2 linked regions of the Desulfitobacterium hafniense DCB-2 genome follow. The main gene of each other region encodes a partner of the protein of the gene in region 2 in a complex. Links are inferred from orthologs where the notes say so. Each region holds a gene or a part of one and is shown on either strand. Other genes may lie near its edges. The genes, in order: metK and groL.

Evidence for each region.
Region 1: the proteins of groL (region 2) and metK are in contact, whole or in part, in a cryo-EM structure (PDB 8P4O), measured with the Escherichia coli proteins. The link is inferred for Desulfitobacterium hafniense DCB-2 from one-to-one orthologs.

The regions. Positions count from the first base shown.
Region 1 is NC_011830.1:4,119,365-4,127,677, forward strand. Bases 5,315-8,313 are described here. They hold metK (methionine adenosyltransferase), read right to left. Parts: upstream 7,410-8,313; coding sequence 6,219-7,409; downstream 5,315-6,218. Other genes in these bases: DHAF_RS19425 (AIR synthase related protein), read right to left, coding at 5,315-5,762; coaBC (bifunctional phosphopantothenoylcysteine decarboxylase/phosphopantothenate--cysteine ligase CoaBC), read right to left, coding at 7,415-8,313. In the rest of the region: DHAF_RS19400 (uroporphyrinogen decarboxylase family protein), read right to left, coding at 1-924; DHAF_RS19405 (cobalamin B12-binding domain-containing protein), read right to left, coding at 917-1,564; DHAF_RS19410 (energy-coupling factor transporter transmembrane component T family protein), read right to left, coding at 1,793-2,605; DHAF_RS19415 (ABC transporter ATP-binding protein), read right to left, coding at 2,596-4,377; DHAF_RS19420 (ECF transporter S component), read right to left, coding at 4,390-4,902; more of DHAF_RS19425, read right to left, coding at 4,989-5,314. UniProt on the Escherichia coli protein: Catalyzes the formation of S-adenosylmethionine (AdoMet) from methionine and ATP.
Region 2 is NC_011830.1:1,507,510-1,515,817, reverse strand. What follows is about bases 861-3,854. They hold groL (chaperonin GroEL), read right to left. Parts: upstream 3,178-3,854; coding sequence 1,543-3,177; downstream 861-1,542. Other genes in these bases: groES (co-chaperone GroES), read right to left, coding at 3,277-3,561; DHAF_RS07050 (helix-turn-helix domain-containing protein), read left to right, coding at 1,057-1,398. Also shown: DHAF_RS07055 (DUF5405 family protein), read right to left, coding at 79-339; DHAF_RS07035 (NYN domain-containing protein), read right to left, coding at 3,961-4,785; DHAF_RS07030 (MogA/MoaB family molybdenum cofactor biosynthesis protein), read right to left, coding at 4,911-5,411; DHAF_RS07025 (MOSC domain-containing protein), read right to left, coding at 5,411-5,845; cyclic pyranopterin monophosphate synthase MoaC, read right to left, coding at 5,889-6,380; GTP 3',8-cyclase MoaA, read right to left, coding at 6,383-7,354; mobA (molybdenum cofactor guanylyltransferase), read right to left, coding at 7,754-8,308.

The sequences.
Region 1 (8,313 bases), 2.6 Mb from region 2 along the record:
TTTTTCCTTAACAAGCTTGGGATCCCCGTACTCAAAGGTCATTACGGTGCCGGCCGGCAGCTCGGCCAGATAGTCGATATAACGCATCCAGTCCTCCTCCACAAACAGATAGGACCTCATGCCTTTTTCCGCCAGACCTTCCACCAGTTTTTTAAAGCTGGGCCAGTAGAATCTGTCGAAATCCTTCCCTCTGAGATAGGGAGCCATATGCAAGGGAATAAAGGTGGCATTGTATTTGTTGGGGAAAGGCTGGGTTCCCATTTTGATCATCAAAGGAGTGACCGCATCGACAGCGGCTTCCACCTTATCAGGAATCCGTCTGACATCCATGGAAATATTTTTGAACCCTCTTAACTGGTCGGTCAAAATATCAAAGGGTGCTTCGCAGAAGGCAGCAAAGAAGGATACGGTACCGTAACCGTATTTGCCGATTAGATTCCCATAGATCCTGAACAAGTTGTTGTTTTCGTCTGTATAAGCTTTGAAGGCCTTAGCCATGACGATAGAGCGGGTGACCGGGTCGGCGTTAAGTTCGGAATATAAATTGGGCAGCACTTTTTCAACGATACAATTATAGGGGGAAGCAATAAAATCGTCATACTCTTCTACTTTGAGCCCTTCCACCTCCGGATGCTGCAGAAAACCATTGGACCCCATGACAAAGTTTCGCGAACCCAATATCTTATAAAAGGACGGCATTCTGAAGGCTGAGACAGGCAAGAGGTCGGAATAAAAATCCTCGCACACTTTCTCGAAGCAGGCCTCTAAATCCGTCGTATCCCATTGGACCTTTTTTAAATCCATGCCGGCATATTGAATAGCAAATTCATGGGTAAACATTGACATAATGGGCACCCGCTTGGGGATTTTCCCGTCAATCAGATCCGTGAATAACTGTGTTCTTTCAGCCATCTTATCAGACATGTTGTTCCACCCACCTCTGACAAATTTTTACGCCCTCGGCGGCATTGGTTGTAAACATATCGGCTCCGATCTGTTTGCAGGCCTCCTCGGTGACAGGGTTGCCGCCGATGATGACCTTCACCTGATCCCGCAGGCCCGCCGCTGCCAAAGCGTCAACGGTTGCTTTCATGGAATCAATGGCCAGGGTAAGAACTCCGCTCATCCCCAGTATTTCTGCTTTCACCTCTTTTACCTTGTCCACAAAAACCCCAGGCTCCACATCGATGCCCAGATCATGGACGACAAAACCTGCCGCCTCCACCATACTGGCAAAGATGTTTTTGCCAGTATGGTGCATATCCCCCTGGACCGTGCCGACAACGATGCTGCCCACCTTGCTGTTGCTGTCTCCGCCAATCACAGGTTTCAAAAGATCAAATGCCTCGCTTAAAAGTTCACCGGCGAAAATAAGGTCACCAACATAGTACTCCTTTTTTTCATAAAAGTCTCCGACGATGCTCATCCCTTTTTGACAAGCTGCAACCACTTGGTTGGCCTCCGCCATACTGGGCTTGGAGGCAACAAATTCCTCCAGTAAGCTTACTACTTGTCCTTCGTCCAGATCCCCAATGGCCTGTGTCAATGCATTTAAATCCAGCATCCTTTTCACTCCCTTAATGTTTTTAATAACCGGAAAGTTACATATACCTGTATATACAGCTTGGGGCAAAATAAAAGATGTTCTATGTTTTTATATTAACACGCCAGAACTATTTGTCAATATCAAATATTCAATCAATTTCTACTATTTTTGCGCTTATTTTTACTTAGGGCTGGCGCTTACCCTGGCACTCACTATCCTTAGCAAGCTGTTTATACTCATGAGGATTCATAACACCCCTAAGTTTAACCCGACCCGCAAATACAGCCCGCCGCCTAAGCATAGCAAAAGAGCCCCTAGAATCCAGTAATCCATTGCCGTCGAAGGGTGTTCATGGCTTGGGGTTATCGAGGAGCTATATCCGTAACCGCGGTTCAGCATACCTTTTGCTAAGTCCTCGGCAATCAAAATAGCATTTACAAATAAAGGGACCATAATCGCAAGATAGGTTTTGAGCCGCCCTATACTGCTTTGATCATTGATCCTGACACCCCGGGCCCTTTGCGCTTCGATAATAAGCAATCTTTTTTTATCCAGTGTGGGGATAAAGCGCAAGGCTGTCGTGATCATAAAGGTTATTTCCGCCGGCACCCTAAGCCGATTCAAAAACTCCATGAACTCATCCAGGGGGGTCGTTAAGGTTAGCAGAGAGGACCCCAATACCATAATAAGCAGGCGGCAGATGTAATTAATCCCCGTTAAAAAGCCTCCCACGGACAAGGCAAGCCGCCCCTCATTGGCTGCGGAGAAAAGAATAACCTGACTTATTTCGCTCTGAAATCTTTCCTGAGGGTAAGTTATGCCGGTAAAAAGAAGCAGAAAGAGACAGATGGGCATTAAAGGCCGGATCATCTGCCAGACTTTCTGCACAGGGATTTTGCTTTGCAGTGCTAATATTAGGATGCCGAGTAAACAACTTAAATTGTAGAGAGGATTTTGAAACAAAAAACCCCAGATAACAGCCACTAGAAAACCACATATTTTGGTACGGATATGGAGACGGTGCAGCAGAGAGTCCCCTGGCAAGTAGTCTATAAACAAGGTTTCCTTTCCCCCTCCTCAATGAGCTGGAACAATGCCTGCCTGAATTCCTCAGCCGATTGGGCAGAATAGCCCAAATCCTGCAGTCTTTGATTTAAGACGCATAATTGGGGAGGAAGGACTGCCGCCTGCCGGAGCATGGATTCATCAGCAAAAGCCTCCCAGGGAGGGGCATCGATCATCACCTGACCCTCCCGCAAAATGATCACCCGTTCGGCATAGTCGGCAACACTGTCCATATCATGGCTGATCATCAGAATGGTGGTCCCCTTTCTATGGAGCTGCTGAAGCAGCTTCATAATTTTCTCCACCCCCACCCAATCGAGACCTGTCGTCGGTTCATCAATGACGAGAATTTCCGGGGTAAGGGCTAAAACGGAAGCCACGGCGATGAACTGCCTTTCCCCTTTACTTAGAGTGTAGGGATGAACCTGACGATAGTTTTCCAGCCCGGTTAAGGCCAAGGCCTGGGTGATCCTCTCTGCAATCTCCGTCCTGGTAAAGCCGGCGTTCTTCAGGCCAAACTCCAGCTCCTTCTCTACCGAGACGGAAAAGATCTGGTGATCAGGGTTCTGGAACACATAGCCGACAGTTTTGGCTAACTGGGCCGTGTCAACATCTTTAGTATTCAGGCCCTTGACGATAACTTCCCCCTCGGTGGGCTTAAGCAAGCCATTGATGTGTTTGGCTAAAGTGGTTTTTCCGGCTCCATTGGAGCCTGCCAAAGCCACAAATTCTCCCTTTTCAATGGTCAGATCAATCCCCTGTACGCCTATTTGTCCCGATTCAAATCGGTGCACAAGCTGCGTAATTTGAATCAAGGCTGAATTCAGTGAGCTCTTCTCTGCTTCCTTTTCTTGATGGACTTTGCCTCTTGCCGGCGGCTCACTCGGCGGGACCACTCTGTTTTGTAGGCTGGGCCGCCCTATTAAATTGCGGATCAGGGATTCCGCCTCGGCAACATCCAAAGGAATGTCCTGGCCTTCAATCCATCCTCTTTGCCAAAAACTCCAGCCTAATAAGCTGACTGGCAAGGGCTTGATCCCGAATTCCTGCAAAAGAGGGATATTGCGGAAAAGCTGTTCCGGTATCCCTTGCCAGGCAACTTTCCCGTGCTTAAGTACGATAACTTCGTGGGCTCTATGCAGAATTTCTTCACTGGAGTGCTCGACGACAAGAATCGTCCGCTCTTTTTCACGACAGAGATCATCCAAGGTGCGATAGACCTGGAACCGTCCTTCCGGATCCAGTTCAGAAGCCGGTTCATCCATGACCAATAGTTCCGGTTCCAGGGCCAGCACTCCGGCGATCACCAGCCGTTGTTTTTCCCCGCCGGACAGCTCCGCTGTAGAGCGCTGATCATAGCCATTCAGCCGGACTTTGGCCAAGGCCTGGGCAACCCTTCGGTGAATTTCCTGCAGGGGTACACCGAAATTACGAGGGCCAAAAGCCACATCCTCCCCCACTGTTCGCCCGACGATCTGACTTTCTGCATCCTGAAGTACAAGCCCTACTTGCTTAGCCAGGTCCTGCACCCGGACCTCACGTGTCTCTTCCCCCCCAATCCTGACCTCTCCCTGCAGCTCTCCTTGCAGAAACTGGGGAATCAAACCATTCAGACACAAGCTTAAGGTTGTTTTACCTGCTCCCGTGGGACCCATCAAAGCGATGAATTTTCCTTTGGCCACTGCCAGGCTGACTTGTTTTAAACTCTCCTCTTCAGCTCTTGGATAACGATAAGAAACATCTCTTAATTCAATCACTGTCTCCACCCCAGCACTCCTCTAGATCAACCGGCTTCCTTTAAGCGCTTTATAGGCTAAGGCCGATACGGCAACATTTAAGACCGACCCTAATAACAGAAAGGGCATTAACCCTAAGACTGCACCCATACCACCGATGGGGAATACGGAAAAGGCCGCCACCACACCATTGAGGAGGGAGGTAATAATCACGGCAGGAATCAAACCGATTTTCTTATTGACCAGGCGATAAATCAAGGCAAAGACAGCCATTTCTATGGCGATCACCAAATGCATAGGAATTCCCAGGGGAAAACCGACCACCGCCGAGGTGAGCAGATGACCTATGGCAATAACAATACAGCCTTCTATGCTGCCAAAAGCCAAAGCGCTGAAAAAACCCGGAGCAGAATCCAGGGCCACTGTCCCCAGCGGGCTGGGAATTTTAATCAAGGCACCTACCGCACTCAAGGCAAGAAAGACTGCCATGATGGCAATCCGTCGGATATTCTGAGCTGATTTGGGAATCGTTGTTTTCTTTGCAGGTTCAATCATTGTTATTCTCTCCTTCATTTCATTTCATTTTTTCTTTTCATTTAACTTGATAACCTGAATCTTTCCGCTAACCTTTCTCTTGGATTCTAATCTTCATTTTCTGTTAGGAGACCTCCACCTCCATCCTCCTCCAGCCTGCCGATTTTATGGATGGGTAGCTTGCCGAAATCCCCTAATTCAATATCCTCAGCGGCCGTAAAAATGAGACAAGTTGAAGGCCCTGCCGATTTATTGATATCAAGTCTGCATTGGGAATCTTCTCCAAATCGGGCACCGACAGCTTGGGCAAGGGCTTCGGCTTCACCCCGTATCCCTTGGGAGCCTACGGGAATAATGTCATACACCCCAGGAATATTAAGCAATTGAATAAGATGTATCCCCTGCAGAATATCCGGATCTTCCGGGTCAGCCGCCTCAGTTCCCACTTTGGGGAGCCCCAGACAAAACAGGCTGTTGCCCGGCCTGGCTCTGCCAATGCGAAGTTTATCCTGATCGCAAAGCCCTATGACCGTGATGCCTAAGCCGGTTTGTTCTGTGGGCATATTCTTTTCCGTGCTGACGGCCGCAGGCAGGGAGAGCAGGTTCATAGCCTTCAGCTCTTCTCTCACCCCCTTCATTATTTCTTCCCCTGCGGGCAGGGGCTCATTGGCAATGGCAATGCTGAGCATCTGGGGAACCGCTCCCACCGCCAGCACTTCCAACAAAGCGACCCGGGCCGTCATCCTGCCGGTTACCCTCCAGGGAACTTTGACTGCATCCAGCTCTTTCTCACCAATAGCACCGCATGAATCGCAGGCTGCGACAAGATATTGAGCATCATTCAGGGCAACCACCTCAACATCTCTTCCCTGATATCCCAAGGCCCTCAACTCTCCTCTCCAATAATTTTTATAAAAATAAAAAGTCCATAGCCACCTCGCTTCTCCTTGCAGACAAAGCAAAATGACCATGAACTTTACCAAACTTCATGTGTCCCCGGATCCAGGCAGGTCTCCTGACTTCGAGTCATTGTCTCCTTGCTGCCTTCCCAGTTACCCAGTGGCATTCAGCGCTGAGACTCCTCTTTACAGTGGCGGGTCCGTCCGGGAATTGCACCCGGTTCCCTATTCTCCCTTCTTGGCGAAGGGCACCTGAAATCCTTAAATTGTTAAGACCTACTAAATTCAGTTTAGCCAAAACCAGAATAATGTCAAGTCAAAAATTCGTCCTATTGCCAAAGTAAGGGGGTGTTCTATCTTCTAAACCAATCAGGCCGGAGGATTGTTCCTATTGAAACAATCCTCCGGCCTGATCCATCTGCTTTTGAAATTTATAATTTATAGGCCTGCTTGCTCCCGCAGGGCAGCGGCTTTATCGGTCTTTTCCCATGGCAGGTCCAGATCAGTGCGGCCAAAGTGTCCGTAAGCAGCCGTTTGGCGGTAGATGGGACGGCGCAGATTCAGAGTCTTAATGATCCCTGCCGGACGGAGGTCAAAATTATTTTTGACCAGTTCGCCGATTTTTTCCTCGTCAATTTTGGCGGTTCCGAAGGTTTCCACCAGGACGGATACGGGCTGGGCTACCCCGATGGCATAAGCCAGCTGGATTTCACAGCGCTCAGCTAAACCGGCAGCCACCACGTTTTTAGCTACATAACGGGCGGCATAGGCGGCGGAACGGTCCACCTTTGTGGGGTCCTTACCGGAGAAGGCTCCTCCGCCATGGCGGGCCATCCCGCCATAAGTATCGACGATAATCTTGCGACCGGTTAAGCCGGCATCCCCTTGGGGACCGCCGATGACAAAACGGCCTGTGGGGTTAATAAAATAACGGGTGCTCTCATCCAGCAATTCCGATGGGACCACGGGAAATACCACATGCTCCAGGAGATCCCGGCGAATCCGCTCCTGAGTTGCTTCCGGATGATGCTGAGTGGAGATCACGATGGTATCGATACGGACAGGGCGATTATCCTCATACTCTACCGTCACCTGAGTCTTGCCGTCGGGACGGAGGTAATCCAGGATATCCGACTTGCGGACTTCACTGAGGCGGCGGGCCAGACGGTGGGCCAGATCAATGGCCAGGGGCATATAGCTTTCCGTTTCGTTGGTGGCGTAGCCGAACATCATCCCTTGGTCGCCGGCGCCAATGGCTTCGATTTCTTCCTCGCTCATCTCCCCGTTTTTAGCTTCCAGAGCTCTATCCACTCCCAAAGCAATGTCGGCGGATTGCTCCCCGATGGAGGTGAGCACGGCACAGGTATCGGCATCAAAGCCATATTTGGCCCGGGTATAGCCGATTTCACGGATGGTTTGTCTTACTGTGCTGGGAATATCCACATAACAATTAGTCGTAATTTCACCGCTGACTAACACCAGGCCGGTGGTCACCGAGGTCTCACAAGCGACCCGGGCATTGGGATCTTTAGCGAAGATAGCATCTAAGATGGCATCGGAAATCTGGTCGCAGATTTTATCGGGATGTCCTTCTGTGACCGATTCGGAGGTAAACAGTTTTTTTGCCAATGAAGTCACTCCTTTTCACTAAGGCGCTCAGCAATCTCCTGAACCAGCCGCCGAGCTACGTCTAATTTGTTCATTTGGGGCAGATCGATTTTCTTCCCATCCGGGAAAAGCAGGCTCACGATATTCGTAGGGCTGCCAAATCCCGCTCCGGGCTGGGTTACGTCATTGGCCACCAGCATATCGACATTTTTGCGCTGCATCTTGGCTTGAGCATGCTCATAAAGGTTTTCCGTCTCAGCGGCGAACCCCACCAGAAACTGGTTTTCTTTCTTCCTGCCGCATTCCGCCAGGATATCGGGATTGGGCACAAGTTCCAGAGCAAGATTTGTCCCAGCTTTTTTGATTTTCTGCTCAGCACTGACCGCGGGCCGGTAATCGGCAACTGCTGCGGCTTTGACCACAATATCCATCCGGGCAAATTCGCCCATGACCGCAGCATGCATTTCCTGAGCTGTCATAATATTGATTCGCCTTACTCCCGGCGGGGTGGGCAGTTCATTGGGCGCAGAGACAAGGATTGTTTCCGCACCGGCCTCCCTTAAGGCTTCAGCCACGGCAAAGCCCATCCTGCCTGAAGAACGGTTGCCGAGATAGCGGACCGGGTCAAGGGGTTCCTGGGTTCCCCCGGCAGTGACCAAGGCTTTCTTGCCCGCCAACACTCCTGAGGCGGCAAAAAAACTCTGCAAAGCCTCCACAAGTTCCTGAGGCTCACTCATACGACCGTCGCCATCGGTGCCGCAGGCCTGAAAGCCGGCAGCCGGTCCCAGAATGCGTACGGAACGTTCCCGGAGCCGCTTCAGGTTCTCCTGGGTGGCTGGATGATGATACATATGATGATTCATGGCCGGAGCCACAAAGATAGGGGCCTGCGTGGCCAGCAGGACAGTGGAGAGAAAATCGTCGG
Region 2 (8,308 bases):
CTGGAACATCACGCATCCACACGATATATATTGCTGTGGTGCCCGCATGACCCATAGGGAAGGTGCTCTTCACAACGCTTAAAAATTAACAGTTCTATTTATTTCACTTCTGATTTCTTCTATTCGCTTTGCAACGTCTCTGAGGGAAGTGCAATCTGATTCCCTGATTTGACGCTTTACAAGTTCCTTAAGACAATGATTGAGATCTGAGCAATAAGCAACTGCTTTTAATTCTTTCTGCCCCTTTATCTTTTTACCGTTACTAACGGATTTTGTGTTAAGAATATATTGGTATTCATCAGAGGTGATGCAGTATTTCTCATTTATGTCGATTCGCATACTATCTCTCCACCTTTATGTCCAACTTCTCTACGCTCCGCCTGGAGAACCACTGATCCTACTTAAGTAATTCGCACCGCGACAACTTCAACTTGATTATTAATGAGCTGATGTACTGACTTGGCAAAACATGATATACTAAGCTAGAAATTATTTTTCTTCTGCCCGTTAAATCTGCCAGGACTTGCGGGCATTTTCTTTTTGTTCAGGCATTTTCATTAGCCTGGCTTCCCTTCAATAGAAATGCACACTGCATTTGACTTTTTCCTTAAGCATTGTGATCCACCTCCACCTTTTCCCTTTGGATAGTCAGGGCTTTATGGTCCCTCCCCTTACTAATATCTCAGCCCATTTGCTCTTAGGGAGATTATCCAACTTTCGAGTACGGTAAGACGTGATTGACTTAAGCCACTTCAAAGGTTTTATTCTATACAGCCTGCAACCGCTCATTCATTTCACCTCCCATCCGATCGATAATCTCTAAAATAACTACTGGCAAGGGTATCTTTAACGTTCACGCCGACGGAAAGAGTTGCAATCCTTGAAGCTTGGTTTTCTCCAAACACATTTCACTCCAACTTCATATTTCATGAACTCACAACACCACCTTACTTCATAAATTATGATGTGTCAATATCTTTTATTCATATTTCATGAATATTCATCTTGATTAAGATCATAGTTATCTATATAATCAACACAAGGGAGTGGTTATCAATGGAAGCAATTAAATTGAGGGTGGCGGAAAACCTACGCAAATATCGCGAAAGAAAAGGTATAACCCAAAAACAATTAGCCGACCATCTAGGGGTCAGAGATAATACGATATCATCATGGGAGAAAGGGACCAACTCTATCGACATCTCGACTCTTCTGAACATCTGCAATTTCCTAGAGATTAACCTGGACGATATCTATGGAATAAGTGACAAAAAAATATCCCCCGTTGAATTAACGGAGGATGAATTGGCTCTTATATCAAATTTCCGCAAGCTGTCACATGATAACAAGATGAAAGTTCTCGGAATGGTCGAATTAAAAGCTGCCGAAGACGTCTAAAAATAATAAAAAAGAGGCTTCCTGCAAGTTCAGCGAACTTATAAGAAACCTCTAAAAATTGAGACTCGTGTTAGCAAAATTGGCTATAGCCACATCGCAACACGAGTCTCACTTATTTCAGGCATTTATTTGTGGTTTAAGGCTTTACATCATGCCGCCCATTCCACCCATGCCGCCCATACCAGCCATAGCAGCCGCACCATTATCCTTTGATGGGATATCGGAAACTAAGCACTCGGTAGTAAGGAGCATAGCAGCGATGGAAGCTGCATTCTGCAGGGCAGAACGTGTCACTTTAGCGGGGTCAACGATACCGGCTGCAATCATATCTTCATATGCTTCGGTCAGAGCGTTGAATCCTACCCCACGGCCGCCATTGCGAACCTTCTCCACAACGATGGAGCCTTCAAATCCTGCATTATTGGCAATTTGACGGAGAGGTTCCTCCAAAGCACGGCATACAATAGCTACACCGGTCTTTTCGTCTCCGGTCAGCTTAAGGCTGTCAAGCGCTTTAGCAGCATCCACTAACGCGCAGCCACCACCGGCTACGATACCTTCTTCAACTGCTGCACGGGTTGCAGCTAAAGCATCTTCAATGCGGAGTTTCTTTTCTTTCATTTCAACTTCTGTTGCAGCACCTACTTGAATCACAGCAACCCCGCCGGCTAATTTAGCCAAACGCTCTTGAAGTTTTTCCCGGTCGAAATCAGAAGTCGTTTCGTCGATTTGCTTTTTAATGGCTTCCACACGGCTCTTAATATCATCTTGAGAACCGGAGCCTTCAACAATGGTGGTTTCTTCTTTAGTTACGCGAATTTGACGAGCACGGCCCAGCATATCAATCGTAGTGTTTTCCAGCTTTAAGCCAAGATCTTCGGTAATGACGGTACCACCGGTGAGGATTGCGATATCTTCCAGCATTGCCTTACGGCGATCACCGAAGCCAGGAGCTTTTACAGCAACGCAGGTAAAGGTTCCGCGGAGTTTGTTGAGAATGAGGGTAGCCAAAGCTTCCCCTTCGATATCTTCGGCAATAATCAGAAGTTGACGGCCGGCTTGAACGACTTTCTCAAGAACAGGGAGAATGTCGGCGATAGCGCCAATCTTTTTATCGGTAATTAAGATGTAAGGATCATTTAAAATAGCTTCCATCTTATCAGTATCGGTGATCATATATGCAGAGAGATAGCCCCGGTCAAATTGCATACCTTCGACAACTTTGAGCTCGGTGGTCATTCCTTTAGCTTCTTCTACGGTGATTACGCCGTCTTTGCCGACCTTTTCCATAGCATCAGAAATCAGAACGCCGATGTTGTCATCGCCGGCGGAGATAGAAGCTACTTGAGCGATGGATTCCTTGCTTTCAATGGGCTTTGCATTGGTTTTAATATCCTCGACAACAGATTCAACAGCCTTCTCAATGCCTCGCTTGATGCCCATAGGATTAGCACCGGCAGCTACATTCTTTAAGCCTTCACGGATAATCGCTTGGGCCAATACAGTTGCAGTGGTGGTTCCATCCCCTGCTACATCATTGGTTTTGGTTGCAACCTCCTTGACAAGTTGGGCCCCCATATTCTCGAATGGATCTTCCAGCTCAATTTCCCGGGCGATAGTCACACCATCATTGGTAATCAAAGGAGCGCCGAATTTTTTGTCCAAAACCACATTACGGCCTTTAGGTCCAAGAGTTACCCGGACAGACTCAGCCAGGGCATTAACACCACGCTCTAATGCGCGGCGAGCTTCTTCATTGAAAACGATTTGTTTTGCCACCTGTAAGTTCCTCCTTAAAAATCAAAATTCAAGGGTCAATAAGTAAAAAACACTGTACAATGTCAAGTTCATTAAGTGAATAAAGCAAAGAGTATTATCTTAGCCAATAACCGCTAAAATGTCAGTTTCCTTAAGAATAAGATACTCTTGACCATCATACTTTACTTCAGTACCGGCATATTTGGAATAAATCACGCGGTCACCCACTTTAACATCCAGGACGATGCGCTCTCCTTTTTCCATTTTTCCAGGTCCTACTGCAACGACTTCACCTTCTTGAGGCTTTTCTTTAGCCGTATCCGGCATGATGATTCCGCTTTTTGTCTTTTCTTCCATGGGGAGTGCTTTAATGACTACCCGATCACCTAGAGGCTTAATGTTCATTGAAGAAAGTCCCTCCTTAAGAACTCAAATATTATTTTGATATTGTTAGCACTCATTCCTATTGAGTGCTAACATCATACTATAATAATATGCAAGGTGGATGAAGAAATCAAATCCTGTCATTTGCATTTTTAAGAGATTTACAAGCGAAAACCTTCTATTTTCTCCTTATATCTTCCCCTTATTGCATCACTCTTAAATTGACAGAATCTCATAGCTTCGACTTGCATTCACTAAGCAATATATTGACCAGTCCCCGGGGGGTTTATTCATCCTTTGGACAAAAAATCATCACGGCGCCTTAGAAGAAGGGATATCCAGCCCTCCCGGCCAGATACCCCTTCTTCTCATTCTTTTATTACCCTATGCCGTGCCTGCTCAATTTTACACGGCAAACCATCAATGAGTTCTTAATTTCTCATAGCGTTTGCGAATCTCTTCGATTGCGGACCCCAGAACAACTTGAACCATAGAATGGTCAAGGTTCAAAAGATAGACCTTGGTTTTACCGATCTTTAAACTGGAATCGGCATATTCTTGTTCAAGAAGAATCCCCTCTCTTAATGCGTAGCGAATAAGCTCTTTCACTTGGGATATGGTAACTCCCAGATGATCCGACAGGGTGAGCCTCGCTTTGGTGGAAGCAATATACGTCATGCTTAGCTGAAGCTGAGCTATGATTGAGATTGCTTGTTCAAGATCCTTTTCAGGCTCATATTCCTGCGGTCGCTCCTGAGGGAGAAACTCGCCGAAAAAATCTCCGGAATCACTAAAGGCTTGAAGTTCGTGGTGCATGCTTCCCTTCACGCCGATAACTTTAACATCTTTTCCCCAGGCCCTTACTTTTCGAAGTAAAGGCAAAAAATCCCCATCCCCAGTCAACAGAAGAAACACATCAAAGGTTGCGGTACGAGTGAGCAAGATCTCCTGCGCTTCCAATATGAGCTCCACATCCGCCGCATTTCGCCTTAATCCCGTACTGGCAAAATTGTTTTTTCCGTACACATGGCGTGTATATACATGAATCTTCTCAAAGGAAGTCTGGGCACGCCAGAATTCTTCCCGATCGAAATTAGCATAGAGATAAATAGCGGATAGAACATAGTCATTTTGTTTAGCATACAGTTGAATGGATTCCATAAGGATTTCCGGAGTTAATTCATAACCTTGTTCAAAGAGTCCAGTCCATATATTTTCATAATCAATAAAAGCAATCGCCTTCAAAACAATGTCACCCCATTTCCACTTTCCCTTACTATAGAGTACGCAGGAAAAGGACAGGAGTGACAAGCAAAAAAATTTTTATATTGAATTGAACCTAAAAAACCTCAAAAACACGCTGAAGATGCCTATTGGTGAACAGGCACAGCACACTCGCTGGCCTCCCCTTTGAGGATCTGAATTCCATGGGGCAAAGCAGGGACAAGGGCTGCCCAACATTCCTTACAGGCCTTAGGCGAACCCGGCATATTGATGATTAAAGTCTGCTTGCGCAAGGCCGCCACTGCCCGGCTCAACATAGCCTTCGGAGTAATTTTGTAGCTTTCATAACGCATTACTTCAGCAATCCCGGGGACCATACGATCCGCAATAGCAGTCGTCGCCTCCGGGGTAACATCACGCAAGGAGAAACCCGTGCCACCTGTGGTCAGAATAAGGTCTAAGCCCTCTTCATCGGCCCACTTTTTCATCGTTTGGGCCAAAAGCTCCTGATCATCCGGAAGAATAGTATAGAGAACGACCTCGCCGTCGATCTCTTTCACCAGTTCCTTGAGAACAGCACCGGAAAGATCCTCTCTTTGCCCCTGAGATCCTTTATCACTGGCGGTTATAACCCCAACCCTCAGCATTACTCCATCACCTCAACACTATCTCCCACATTAATAGGGCCGCCTTCCAGAACACGGATGAAGATCCCTTCCTTGGGCATAACACAGTCCCCCGCTTGATAATAAATAGCACATCGGGTGTGACATTCTTTACCGATTTGTGTCACTTCGCCCACGCCGGTTTCACCAATCTTTAATTTTGTGCCCAGGGGCAGGCTCACCAGATCGATTCCTTCGGTGGTTAAATTCTCGGCAAAATCTCCCGGTCCCACATCAAGCCCCATATCCTGCATCTTCTTGATGCTTTCCATCGCCAGCAAGCTTACCTGACGATGCCAATCCCCGCCATGAGCATCTCCTTCGATACCAAAATTAACCTTCAGTACTCCCTCCCCTACATTTTTTTTCCGCATCCCTTTTTTCTCACTTGTACAAACTGCGATAATCTTCGCCATCATCGTTCCTCCTAATTTGTTTTAAATCATTCGAATTTATCTATTAAGTTGTGCTCTTTAAGTGATCTTCGCGAATAAAATGCCCGCTCTTGCCGCCGGTTTTCTCCATAAGCCGGATATCACTGATAACCATGGTCTTGTCGATAGCCTTGCACATATCATAAATAGTTAAGGCAGCAACACTGACAGCCGTAAGCGCTTCCATCTCAACCCCGGTTTTACCCGTGACTTTGACAATTCCTTCGATTTCTATGGTTCCGGGAGGAACAATTTCGAAATTCAGTTTTGCTCCGGTAATAGCCAGAGGATGACACATGGGAATCACATTTGAAGTTTGTTTGGCTGCCATGATTCCCGCGACCTGGGCCACCGCCAGCACATCCCCTTTGGCAATCTGTCCTGAGCGAATCCTCTCCAAAGTCTCCGCCTGCATTTCCACCTTACCCCGGGCCGTAGCCACCCGGGTCGTCTCCGCCTTAGCCGAGACATCCACCATACGTGCCCGGCCTTCTTCATCAAAATGTGTCAGTTCCATCATTATCCTCCAATCTGGGACATAATCCGTTGATCCTGCCAGGCCTGATCATTCATATGATGTTCAGCCGGCTTATTCCAAATCGCCTGGGCAAAAACATCCCTGACTTCATTATCACTCTTGTTGGAGCGAAGCACTTCACGAAAATCCACTTCTTTGGAACTGTGTAAGCACAGGCGCAGCTTCCCGTCGGGAGTCAGGCGAATTCGATTGCAAGTGCTGCAAAAATGCTTGCTGATAGCGCTGATAAAGCCCACACTGCCCTTAAAACCCTCTGAAGTGATATATTCTGCAGGACCGCCTCCTTGAATATCGTGAGTGGCTTTCAGGCCCTCTAAGCCCAGTATTGCTTTCATCTCATCGATAGATACGAAATCACTGCGTTTATCCGAGCTGATCCCGATAGGCATCAATTCGATAAAGCGAACATGAAGCGGATAGTCACGAGCTAATTCCATAAAACGGGGTAGCTCATGGCTATTGAAATCACGAACCACCACCACATTGAGTTTAACCGGATGCAGCCCTACTTCGAGAGAGCGGTGTATTCCCTGAAAGACTTTCTTAATATCCCCACCACGGGTAAGTTCCCGGAACCTATCTTCATTGAAAGTATCCAGGCTTATATTGACCCGATTGACTCCCGCCTTTTTCAGATCTTCCGCCATGTCCGCAAGAAGTATCCCATTGGTGGTCAGCATCAAATCTTCCACTCCTGGAATTTGCGAGGCATTCTGCAAAAATTCCAGGACTCCGGACCTGATTAAGGGTTCCCCGCCGGTGATGCGGAACCGTCTAAAGCCCAATGTGGTGCTAATGCGCATGACACGCAATATTTCCTCATAGGTTAAGATGCGCTCATGAGGAATCCATTGAACTCCTTCAGCGGGCATGCAATATTTACATCGTAAATTGCAGCGATCTGTAATGGAAATCCTCAGGTATTCGATCTGGCGCCGATATTGATCTTGCATAGATTCCCCTCACCTTCACGTTCATTATTCCACAAAATAAATAAGCCCCACGGTCTGTAAAACCGCGGAGCTCCCGCATACCCTACAGACTCCTTTCCAAATGGGAGGCATTACTGTTTCCAATAATACCCGGTGCAGAATGCACGACTGGTAAACCATAGCTAACTTTAGGTTTCCAGTTTCGGAGCACATAAACATATTCTATTTGCTGATTATTCCATGTTTCAAAATAATTATAGCAGAATGAATGTAACTACTTGTAGTATACACCATTTTGGAGATTGCCAAAAGAGTTCAAAGCAATAATATTTCTTAATCCTTATTAATATTTCTTAATATATTCCAGATAAATAACATTTTTTCCATTAAAAATAATAAAAAATGTTCTTTTTTACAGCATTAAATACTATGACTATTGTGTTGCCGCAGCTCCAGGCACTCCTGAGGGGTATTCATATTGCTTAAAAAAAGATGTATTGCGGGAAAATCCCGGAAATCCTTCTCCCTTAGATAACGCACTCTGCTGTATTGCTGAACAAGTTTTGTCAGTTTAAGATGCTTTGCCTTTAAGCTCTCGGCAAGCAAGGGGAGGCAATTCTTGTGGTAAAAAGCATGAAGAGGGTGAACTACACCCTCAATCTCGGGGACTAGAATACTCTCGCCTTCAATTTCTCCAGCCATAAATCGAATCACCTTTGTATTCAAAAAAGGCATATCGCAAGCAGCAAAAAAGGCATGATCATAGCGGGCTTCCCGCAAGCATGCTTCCAATCCACCTAACGGCCCATGATCCGGATAATTATCCTTGATCACCTTTACTCCATAGTCAGCGTAAAGCTCCGGATGATTGCTGCTAATCATCACTTCCGCAAAAACCGCATTGAAGACAGCTAAGCTGTGTTCGATGAGCGGTGCCCCATCCCATTCAATAAAAGCCTTGTTGCAACCCATGCG